2 regions of the Mitsuokella jalaludinii genome follow, and region 1 is predicted to be linked to the other one. Evidence: a T-box and tRNA genes for the amino acid it is inferred to sense, from the RefSeq annotation. Region 1 holds a T-box; the other holds one or more tRNA genes.
The links. The T-box of region 1 lies ahead of leuS (leucine--tRNA ligase). A T-box ahead of a tRNA ligase gene usually reads a tRNA of that ligase, here a tRNA-Leu.
Positions count from the first base shown of each region.

Region 1 (5,208 bases):
ACTGCCTCGAGGAAGGCTGCCGCGTGCTCCGCCTTCATCGTCAGGCTGTAAAGCGTCTCTCCCTCTTCCGTCAGCACGAGCGCACCGCTGTAAGAGATCAGCGGGATCTTGACGCCCATCGCCTCAGTGATCGGGTAGATGGCCTCTGGCATGCGCGCCGAGACGAGTACAAAGGGAATCCCCTGCTGCACGAGGCCCTTGACGGCCTGCTCCGTCTTTTCGGTGACGCGCTTGTCATCCGTCAGCAGCGTGCCGTCGATGTCCGAGAATACAATCCTTGCCATGCGAACCCCTCCTGAATGTCAGCCCTTGACGACGATGTTGACGAGTTTCTTCGGCACACAGATGACCTTGACGATCGTCTTGCCGTCCGTGAGTTCCTGCGTGCGCGGCAGTTCCATGGCGATCTTCTTCATGCCCTCGCGATCCGTATCGGCAGGGATCATGAGCTTGTCGCGTACCTTGCCATTGATCTGCAGGACGATCTCGACCTCCGCGAGCTTCGTGGCCTCTTCGTCAAATGCCGGCCACTTCTGCTGATGGACGCTGCCCTGGCCCTCAAACAGGCGGCTCCAGAGCTCTTCCGTGATGTGCGGGGCAAACGGTGCCAGGAGCTTGATGAGATTCTCGGCGACTTCGCGCGCGAGGCCGGCGTTCATCTCCTTGTCCTGGAAGGCGTAAAAGGCATTGACGAGCTCCATGATGGAAGAGACGGCCGTGTTGAACATGAAGCGGTCGCGCACATCTTCCGTGACCTTGCGGATCGTCACGTGCAGGATGCGGCGCAGTTCCTTCTCGTCCTTCGTGAGCTTCGTGACATCGTAGTCCGGCTTGCCCGCCTTGATGGCATCCTCGAAGTGGCCGAGGATGCGCCAGACGCGGTTGAGGAAGCGGTACGAGCCCTCGACGCCCTTGTCGCTCCACTCGAGGTCGCGGTCGACCGGTGCGGCGAACAGGATGAAGAGGCGGGCCGTGTCGGCGCCGTACTTCGCGATGATCTCCTCCGGCGAGACGACGTTGCCCTTCGACTTCGACATCTTCGAACCGTCCTTGAGGACCATGCCCTGCGTCAGGAGGTTCGTGAACGGCTCATCGAAGTCGACGAGGCCGACGTCGTGCAGGACCTTCGTGAAGAAGCGCGAGTACAGGAGGTGCAGGATGGCGTGCTCGATGCCGCCGATGTACTGGTCGACAGGCGCCCAATAATTGACCTTGTCCTTGGCGAACGGCTCCTTGTCGTTGTGCGGGTCCGTGTAGCGCAGGTAGTACCACGAAGAGCAGATGAAGGTGTCCATCGTGTCCGTCTCGCGCGTCGCATCGGCGCCGCACTTCGGGCACTTGCAGTGGACGAAGCTCTCGCTCGACGCCAGTGGCGACAGCGAGCCCTGGTCAAACGAGACATCCTCTGGCAGCATGACCGGCAGGTCTTTTTCCGGCACGAGGACTTCGCCGCAGTGCGGGCAGTTGATGACCGGGATCGGCGCACCCCAGTAGCGCTGGCGCGAGATGAGCCAGTCGCGCAGGCGGAAGTTGACGCGGCGCTTGCCGAAGCCTTCCTTCTCGGCCTTGTCCATGATGCCCTTCATGGCCTCTTTGATATCGAGGCCCGTGAATTCAGCCGAGTTGACGAGCACACCGTCCTTGTCCGTGTAGGCCTCTGTCATCTCCTCGAGCTTGAGCTCGTGGTCGCGCGGCTGCAGCGTGATGATCTTCGGGATGTCGTACTTCGTCGCGAACATCCAGTCACGCGAATCCTCCGACGGAACGCCGATGACGGCGCCCGTGCCGTAGTCAGCCAGGACGTAGTTCGTGACCCAGATCTGTACCTTGTTGCCGTTGAACGGGTTGATGCAGTAAGCGCCCGTGAAGATACCTTCCTTCTCGGACTCGCTCGACGTGCGCTCGATCTCGCTCTGGTTGCGCGTGCGCTTGACGAAGGCCTGGATCTCCTCGGCCTTCGGATTGTTCTCGCAGATCTTGTCGACGAGCGGATGCTCAGCTGCGAGCGCGAGGAAGGTGATGCCATAGACCGTGTCGGGGCGCGTCGTGTAGGCGGCGATCGACGTGCCGAGCTCCGGCGCCTCGAGATTGAACTCCAAGCCCTCGCTGCGGCCGATCCAGTTGTCCTGCATCGTCTTGACGCGCTCCGGCCAGCCCTTGAGCTTGTCGAGGTCCTTCAGCAGGACATCGGCGTAATCCGTGATCTTGAGGAACCACTGCGAGAGGTCCTTCTTGTGGACCTCGTGGTCGCAGCGCCAGCACTTGCCGTCGATGACCTGCTCGTTCGCGAGGACCGTGCCGCAGGTATCGCACCAGTTGACCGATGCCTTCTTCTTGTAGGCGAGACCGCGCTTGTAGAAGAGCTCGAAGAGCCACTGCGTCCACTTGTAGTACGAAGGATCGCACGTCTTGACCTCGCGGTCCCAGTCGTAGGAGAGGCCGAGCTTCTTCTGCTGCTTCTCCATGTTCTCGATATTGCTGTACGTCCAGTCGGCCGGCTTGACACCGTGCTTGATGGCCGCATTCTCGGCCGGCATGCCAAAGGAGTCGAAGCCCATCGGGTGCAGGACGTTGAAGCCTTCCATCGTCTTGTAGCGCGCCATGACGTCGCCGATGGCGTAGTTGCGCACGTGGCCCATGTGCAGGTTGCCCGACGGATACGGGAACATCTCGAGTGCGTAGTACTTCGGGCGACTAGCGTCGGCCTCCGTCTTGTAGACCTTGCCCTCTTCCCACTTCTTCTGCCATTTCGACTCGATGTCCTGCGGCGAATATCTTTCCATCTCAATTGCCTCCTAAAACTAAAAAATCCCTGACCGTCATGTGACGATCAGGGACGATGATTCGCGGTACCACCCTGCTTGATGCCAAAGCATCCTCTCGGTGCCGTAACGTGGCAGGCGTCGGCCGTTTCGCTCGAAGGCTCCCCGGCCGCTCCTCCGCAGTGAGTTCAGCGCTTCCCGTCACCGGCTCCCACCTGCCGCCGGCTCTCTTGAGACGTCCTGCACCTACTGCTCTGCATCCTCGGATTTACGTGTTTACATATGCTCCTATTATAGCGGGGATTGCGTGTATCGTCAACTACTTCTCGCGCCTGCCGTGCAGCTGCTCGAACTCGAGCTGCTTCTCGTGCGTCTGCTGCCACTTGCGCCGCGCGTCCTCGTAGCTCTCGCAGGCGAGCGTGAAGCCCTTGCCAGAGACCTCCGACGTATCGGAGACGATCATGAATGCCTGCGGGTCGTGATGGCTGACGATGGTCTTGACGCGGCTGACCTGCGTGAGGCTCACGACGACGAACAGGATGTTCTTCGGTTCCTCCGCAAGGCCGCCGCGGCCGTCGAGGAACGTCGCACCGCGGTGCACGTTCTCCATGATGTCGTTGCAGATGGCCTTGGCCTGCGGCGAGACGATGAGGATGGACTTCTCGCGGTTGAGGCCGGCGGCCACGCGGTTCGTCAGCTCCGCCGTCACGTAAATGGAGACGATACTGAACAGCGCGACCTCGACGCCGAAGAGCGCAACCGAACCCATGATGATCAGGAAGTTCAGCATAAAGACGACCGTGCCGACATCGAGGGAGTAGTACTTCTTGGCCACGGCCGCGATGACGTCGAGGCCGCCCGTGTTCGCGTTGGCGCGGAAGACCATGCCGAAGCCGACGCCAGCGAGCACGCCGCCGAAGATGGAGTTGAGCATCGGGTCGCTGCAGATGCTCCAGTCGACGAGGAAGTGCGTCGCATCGAGGAAGACCGACAGCGCCACCGTGCCGAAGATCGTGTCCGCGGCGTAGAGGCGGCCGAAGACACGGTAGGCGAGGTAGAGGATCGGCAGGTTGTAGACGAGGTTCTGCATGCCGACGGGCAAGCCAATCAGGTAGTAGATGATCAGGGCCACGCCGCTGATGCCGCCCGTCAAGAGATGTGCGGGGATCAGGAAGAGGTTGAAGCCCAGGCAGACGAGCAGGCAGCCGAGCGTGATCTGGAAGTAGCGCATGGCGTGCTTGCGCCAGAGATTCTGATTCATAGTGCAGCCTTTCGCGCAAAAGCGCAGATGTGAGAAACGTATATCAGGCCAGCGAGAAGAAGTCCTTCGACTCGCGGTCGGCGATGACTTCGACCTCGCCTTCGCCGCGCAGCTCTTCGCGCAACCGGCTCACGAGCGTGGCGACGACGGGGAACTCCGTGCCGAAGTGGCCAGCGTCGATGACGTGCATGCCGAGCTCGGCGGCGCGCTGCGCATCGTGGTAGCGCACATCGCCCGTGACGTAGGCATCCGCCCCCATCATCGCGGCCCTATCCACGAATTCCGCACCGGCACCGCTGCAGAGCGCGACCTTGCGCACCGGGCGGTCGCCGGCGTCGACGAAGCGCACATGCTCCGTCGGCAGGGCCTCGCGGACCTGCTTGGCGAAGTCGCGGATCGCCATCGGCTGCGGCAGCGAGCCGATGCGGCCAAGACTCTCGGTCTCTCCGCCCTCGCCCTGCTGCGTGATGACGAAGCTCGAGAGCTTCGAGAGGCCGATGGCCTCCGCGAGCACATCGTTGACGCCGCCGCGGGCGATGTCGAGATTCGTGTGCGCGGCGGCCACGGCGATGTCGTGCTGCAGGAGGACCTGCAGGCGGTGGCCGAGCGGCTCGTCCGTGCGGATCTTCTTGATTGGCTTGAAGAGCAGCGGATGGTGTGCGACGATCATCTCTGCCCCTTCGTGCACGGCCTGGCGCACGACAATGTCGCTGACGTCGAGCGCGACGAGGATGCGGCTGACCTGCCGCTCCGGGCTGCCGACAAGCAGGCCCGGGTTATCCCAATCCTCTGCGAGATGATGCGGCGCGATGCGCTCCAGCGCATCCATGACAACTTGACATTTTACCATGACAGATGCTCCCCCAGTTCCTTGATGTGACGGATGACGGCCTGATACTTCTTCGACTTCTTCGCGGCATCGCTCTTCTCCATGCCCGCTGCGACGCGGCGCTCCTGGAAGAGCAGGGCCTCGATGTGATGGCGCAAGAGAGGCGGCTTCTTCTGCCAGAGGACGGGACCGATCTCGAGCATCAGCTGCTCCGGCATCTTGCGGCGGCCGCGCTTGGCCATGATGATCTCGTAGATGCGCCCATCGTCGAGCGCGAGCGATTCATCCTCGATGTGCCAGTGCTTGCGGTAGATCCAGCGGCGCAACTCCGGCGCCGCGCTCTGCGGCTGCAGGAT
Region 1 covers NZ_CAKMXA010000001.1:977,723-982,930, forward strand. Annotated here, with positions in the region: gene QDI87_RS04635 (Cof-type HAD-IIB family hydrolase) at 1-284, opposite strand, end outside; gene leuS (leucine--tRNA ligase) at 303-2,783, opposite strand; T-box leader at 2,830-3,034, opposite strand; gene QDI87_RS04645 (YitT family protein) at 3,082-4,023, opposite strand; gene QDI87_RS04650 (Nif3-like dinuclear metal center hexameric protein) at 4,067-4,873, opposite strand; gene QDI87_RS04655 (tRNA (adenine(22)-N(1))-methyltransferase) at 4,867-5,208, opposite strand, start outside.

Region 2 (5,208 bases), 930 kb from region 1:
TAGACCCGAAACCACAGTGATCTATGCATGGCCAGGTTGAAGCTCAGGTAAAAATGAGTGGAGGACCGAACCCGTGAGTGTTGAAAAACTTTGGGATGAGCTGTGCATAGGGGTGAAATGCCAATCGAACGTGGAGATAGCTGGTTCTCCCCGAAATAGCTTTAGGGCTAGCCTCAGGTAACACATGGAGACGGTAGAGCACTGATCGGGTAAGGGAGCGTAAAGCTTACCGAGCCTAGTCAAACTGCGAATGGCTTCATGAGAAGAGCCTGGGAGTCAGAATGCGAGTGATAAGACCCGTATTCAAAAGGGAAACAGCCCAGACCGCCGACTAAGGTCCCGAATGCTGTACTAAGTGGAAAAGGATGTAGGACTTCCAAAACAACCAGGATGTTGGCTCAGAAGCAGCCACCATTCAAAGAGTGCGTAATAGCTCACTGGTCGAGAGGCCCTGCGCCGAAAATATCCGGGGCTCAAGTACAGAACCGAAGTCGCGGCATGCGCAAGCATGGGTAGGGGAGCGTTCCAAGTTGGTTGAAGGCAGACCGGAAGGACGGCTGGACGACTTGGAAGTGAGAATGCTGGTATGAGTAGCGAAACGATCCGTGAGAATCGGATCCACCGAAAGCCTAAGGGATCCTGAGCAACGCTCGTCGACTCAGGGTAAGTCGGGACCTAAGCCGAGGCATAAAGCATAGGCGATGGACAACAGGCGAAAATTCCTGTACTGCATGATGTTGTTTGAGGATGGAGTGACACAGCAAGGAGCTTGAGCGCGCGATTGGAAATGCGCGTCGAAGGCGGTAGGCTGATGTAGAGGTAAATCCCTGCATCAAGGCCGAGAACTGATAGATAGGAGCGTACTTCGGTACAATCCAAATTCAAGCGTACTACACTGTCGAGAAAAGCTTCTAACGAGACATCATGTACCCGTACCAAAACCGACACAGGTAGGCGGGGAGAGAATCCTAAGGTGCGCGGGAAAACCCTCGTTAAGGAACTCGGCAAAATGCATCCGTAACTTCGGGAGAAGGATGGCCGGAGCTGGTGAAGACCTTCGCGGTTGGAGCTGGAGTCGGCGGCAGAAGAGAAGCCCAAGCGACTGTTTACCACAAACACAGGTGCCTGCTAAAGAGAAATCTGACGTATAGGTGCTGACACCTGCCCGGTGCTGGAAGGTTAAGAGGAGAGGTTATTCGCAAGAAGAAGCTTTGAATTGAAGCCCCAGTAAACGGCGGCCGTAACTATAACGGTCCTAAGGTAGCGAAATTCCTTGTCGGGTAAGTTCCGACCCGCACGAAAGGTGTAACGACTTGGGCACTGTCTCAACGAGGGACCCGGTGAAATTGAAATACCTGTGAAGATGCAGGTTACCCGCGACTGGACAGAAAGACCCCATGGAGCTTTACTGCAGCCTGACATTGATTTTTGGCATGTAACGTACAGGATAGTTGGGAGACGGAGAAGATAGGCCCCCAGGCTTATCAGAGTCGCTGTTGGGATACCAACCTTTATGTGCTAGGGATCTAACTCGAGAAGTAACGAAACTGAGGACAGTATCAGGTGGGCAGTTTGACTGGGGCGGTCGCCTCCGAAAGAGTAACGGAGGCGTCCAAAGGTTCCCTCAGCGCGGACAGAAATCGCGCGAAGAGTATAAAGGCAGAAGGGAGCTTGACTGCGAGACATACAGGTCGAGCAGGTACGAAAGTAGGGCTTAGTGATCCGGTGGAATGAGAGTGGAATTGCCATCGCTCAACGGATAAAAGCTACCCTGGGGATAACAGGCTAATCTCTCCCAAGAGTCCATATCGACGGGGAGGTTTGGCACCTCGATGTCGGCTCATCACATCCTGGGGCTGAAGCAGGTCCCAAGGGTTGGGCTGTTCGCCCATTAAAGTGGTACGTGAGCTGGGTTCAGAACGTCGTGAGACAGTTCGGTCCATATCCATCGCGGGCGTAAGATACATGAGGGAGACTGCTCCTAGTACGAGAGGACCGGAGTGGACGGACCGCCGGTGTACCAGTTGTTTCGCCAGAAGCACAGCTGGGTAGCTGCGTCCGGAAGGGATAAACGCTGAAAGCATCTAAGCGTGAAGCCCGTCCCGAGATGAAGTATCTCATAGCACAAGCTAGTAAGACACCTTGAAGAAGACAAGGTTGATAGGGTAGATGTGGAAGTGCCGCAAGGCATGAAGCTGACTACTACTAATATGTCGAGGGCTTAACTAGACGACCTAAAATGTAATTTCTTCTGTATAGTTTTGAATGTGCAAGCATTCAAATAGAATATCCGGTGATGATGCCTGAATGGTTCCACCTGTTCCCATACCGAACACAGTAGTTAAGCATTCAGAGGCCGAAAGTACTTGTCTGGAGACGGACTGGGAGGATAGGAAGTTGCCGGTTTCATTCCTCGATAGCTCAGCCGGTAGAGCACCTGACTGTTAATCAGGCTGTCGCAGGTTCGAATCCTGCTCGAGGAGCCAATTTTACAAACCCCTGGGGTGATTGGGGTATAGCCAAGTCGGTTAAGGCACGGGACTTTGACTCCCGCATTCGTTGGTTCGAGTCCAACTACCCCAGCCAGTGCGGTTCACTAGCTCAGTTGGCAGAGCACCTGACTTTTAATCAGGGTGTCCCGGGTTCGAATCCCGGGTGAGCCACCATTTTATATAAAGGTCCACTTGATTTTTTCTTGGCGCCATCGTCAAGCGGTTAAGACACCGCCCTTTCACGGCGGGTTCATGGGTTCGAATCCCATTGGCGTCACCATCATCATGACTCACTAGCTCAACTGGCAGAGCAACTGACTCTTAATCAGTAGGTTCACGGTTCGATTCCGTGGTGGGTCACCATTTTATGGGCGATTAGCTCAGCTGGGAGAGCGCTTGCCTTACAAGCAAGATGTCAGCAGTTCGATCCTGTTATCGCCCACCATTAAAACCTAATTTTATACGGCCCGGTAGTTTAGTTGGTTAGAATGCCGCCCTGTCACGGCGGAGGTCATGGGTTCAAGTCCCATTCGGGTCGCCACTTGTTTATTACACAGTAATGTGTTATAATATTATCTAACTTGTGAAATGCCTCGGTAGCTCAGTCGGTAGAGCAGGGGACTGAAAATCCCCGTGTCAGTGGTTCGATTCCGCTCTGAGGCACCATTTTTCAAGCTGGTGTAGCTCAATTGGTAGAGCAGCTGACTTGTAATCAGCAGGTTGGGGGTTCAATTCCTCTCGCCAGCTCCACTTTGCATTATGCGGGTGTAGCTCAATGGTAGAGCTCCAGCCTTCCAAGCTGATCACGTGGGTTCGATTCCCATCACCCGCTCCATTAGTCAGCAATTTGATACTGCCGGGGTGGCGGAACTGGCAGACGCAACGGACTTAAAATCCGTCGGTTGGAAACAACCGTACCGGTTCGATTCCGGTCCTCGGCACCACCAATTGTATCAATACCTCTCATTTTCATATTATGCGGTCGTGGCGGAATGGCAGACGCGCTAGCTTCAGGCGCTAGTGATGGCAACATCATGGAGGTTCAAGTCCTCTCGACCGCACCATCAAAAATCTTCATATTGTATCATGCGGTCGTGGCGGAATTGGCAGACGCGCTACTTTGAGGGGGTAGTGTTCACAAGACGTATGGGTTCAAGTCCCATCGACCGCACCATTTGCTTAAAGCAGCACCTGGTGCTGTTTTCATAAAATTACATATCATGCGGTTATGGCGGAATTGGCAGACGCGCTAGCTTCAGGCGCTAGTGGTGGCAACACCTTGGAGGTTCAAGTCCTCTTGACCGCACCATATCTCGCGGTCGTGGCGGAATTGGCAGACGCGCTACTTTGAGGGGGTAGTGTTCACAAGACGTATGGGTTCAAGTCCCATCGACCGCACCATTTGAAAGTACAAGCTCAGATTTTATCTGGGCTTTTTCTGTATCTCGATATCTTCTGTTTGGAGGGAAATCATGATGCGACACGCTCTGGCGACTTTGCTGCTTCCTCTTGTGCTGGTACTGGGCTTGCTCTGCCCGGCGCGGGCCATGACGGCTACGGGCGAGCAGGAACTCGAGCTTCTCTCTTCGCTTGTGGCGATGGCCTCGTACTCCGACGAACTCAGCTTGCTCGCGCGCGAGTGGCTCGCAGAGACGGGCTGGGAGTTCCAGAGTCAGACGACAGCGACGTCTTTGGCACAGGGGCGCTATCATCTCGTGACAAAGGAGATGCCTGATGGCCATCGCGCTGTGCTGCTCGCCTTCCCCGGCACGGAGAACGCCAAGGACGCCAAGGTGGACCTGCGCACGCGCTCGGTACCGTTTGGTGGCTCAAGCGTCGAGGAATTCCGCGATGTTGCGCAGCAGGACCGTCATGCGACATCGTATCCGCTCGTTCACAAGGGCTTTGACGATTACACGATGACGGCGCTCTTCCATGAGCCTGTCGATCTTGCGGGCAGTGGAGCGTGTGAGACGATGGGCGAGCACCTCGCGCAGGAGCTCCGTGCGCATCCAACAGAGGTGCTCTACCTGACGGGGCACAGTCTCGGCGGTGCAGCTGCCATCCTGACGGCCGCACGGCTCAGTGATATGGGCGTGCGGCCCGAGCAGCTGCGCGTCATCACGTTCGGCTCACCGGCTGTCGGCAATGTGGCTTTTGCAAGGTATTACGAGAAGCGCATGCAGCTCACGCGCATCGTCATGGATGGCGATCCTGTGGCGGCGGCATTGCAGTCGCTCGGCACGCGCTACGTGCAGTTCGGAGAGCGCGTGGCGTGGAAGCAGGATCGCAGCTCGGCGCGCTTCGAGCACGCAATGGTTGTCTATCTCGACAGAGCCTTGCGCCTCTACTTCAGCGAGGATGAGGTGGGCGATGGCGACATGCTCGAGAGCCGTTCGCTGGCCGCTCGCGGTGGGATCTTTGTCGCAGTGCCGCAGCTCGACCTTGACCCGCTTGTTGCGGGAGATGATGCGGCCGACATCCGCATCCTGCAGGGGGCCTGGCAGACCCGTTATGCGCCCTGTACCGTGCAGAGTGATGGACAGCGTGGCGCAGATATGGATGGACTGATCGCTGAGGCGCGCGCCGCGCAATGCCGCTACGCCGTGCGCCAGCATGTATCGGTCAAGCGGAGCCGCGATGAGGCCGATACCGTCCGCGTCGTCCTCGAGACATCTGTCTACGATGCGCAGGGAACTTTCATCACAGTTGTCTC
Region 2 covers NZ_CAKMXA010000001.1:1,904,257-1,909,464, forward strand. Annotated here, with positions in the region: rRNA gene QDI87_RS08790 (23S ribosomal RNA) at 1-2,229, shown strand, start outside; rRNA gene rrf (5S ribosomal RNA) at 2,290-2,406, shown strand; tRNA gene QDI87_RS08800 (tRNA-Asn) at 2,411-2,486, shown strand; tRNA gene QDI87_RS08805 (tRNA-Gln) at 2,510-2,586, shown strand; tRNA gene QDI87_RS08810 (tRNA-Lys) at 2,591-2,666, shown strand; tRNA gene QDI87_RS08815 (tRNA-Glu) at 2,698-2,772, shown strand; tRNA gene QDI87_RS08820 (tRNA-Lys) at 2,780-2,855, shown strand; tRNA gene QDI87_RS08825 (tRNA-Val) at 2,862-2,937, shown strand; tRNA gene QDI87_RS08830 (tRNA-Asp) at 2,957-3,033, shown strand; tRNA gene QDI87_RS08835 (tRNA-Phe) at 3,083-3,158, shown strand; tRNA gene QDI87_RS08840 (tRNA-Thr) at 3,167-3,242, shown strand; tRNA gene QDI87_RS08845 (tRNA-Gly) at 3,254-3,327, shown strand; tRNA gene QDI87_RS08850 (tRNA-Leu) at 3,348-3,436, shown strand; tRNA gene QDI87_RS08855 (tRNA-Leu) at 3,471-3,556, shown strand; tRNA gene QDI87_RS08860 (tRNA-Leu) at 3,581-3,666, shown strand; tRNA gene QDI87_RS08865 (tRNA-Leu) at 3,715-3,801, shown strand; tRNA gene QDI87_RS08870 (tRNA-Leu) at 3,808-3,893, shown strand; gene QDI87_RS08875 (lipase family protein) at 3,965-5,208, shown strand, end outside.
Region 2: it has a tRNA-Leu gene. The T-box ahead of leuS (leucine--tRNA ligase) is inferred to sense a tRNA for this amino acid. The anticodon was not compared.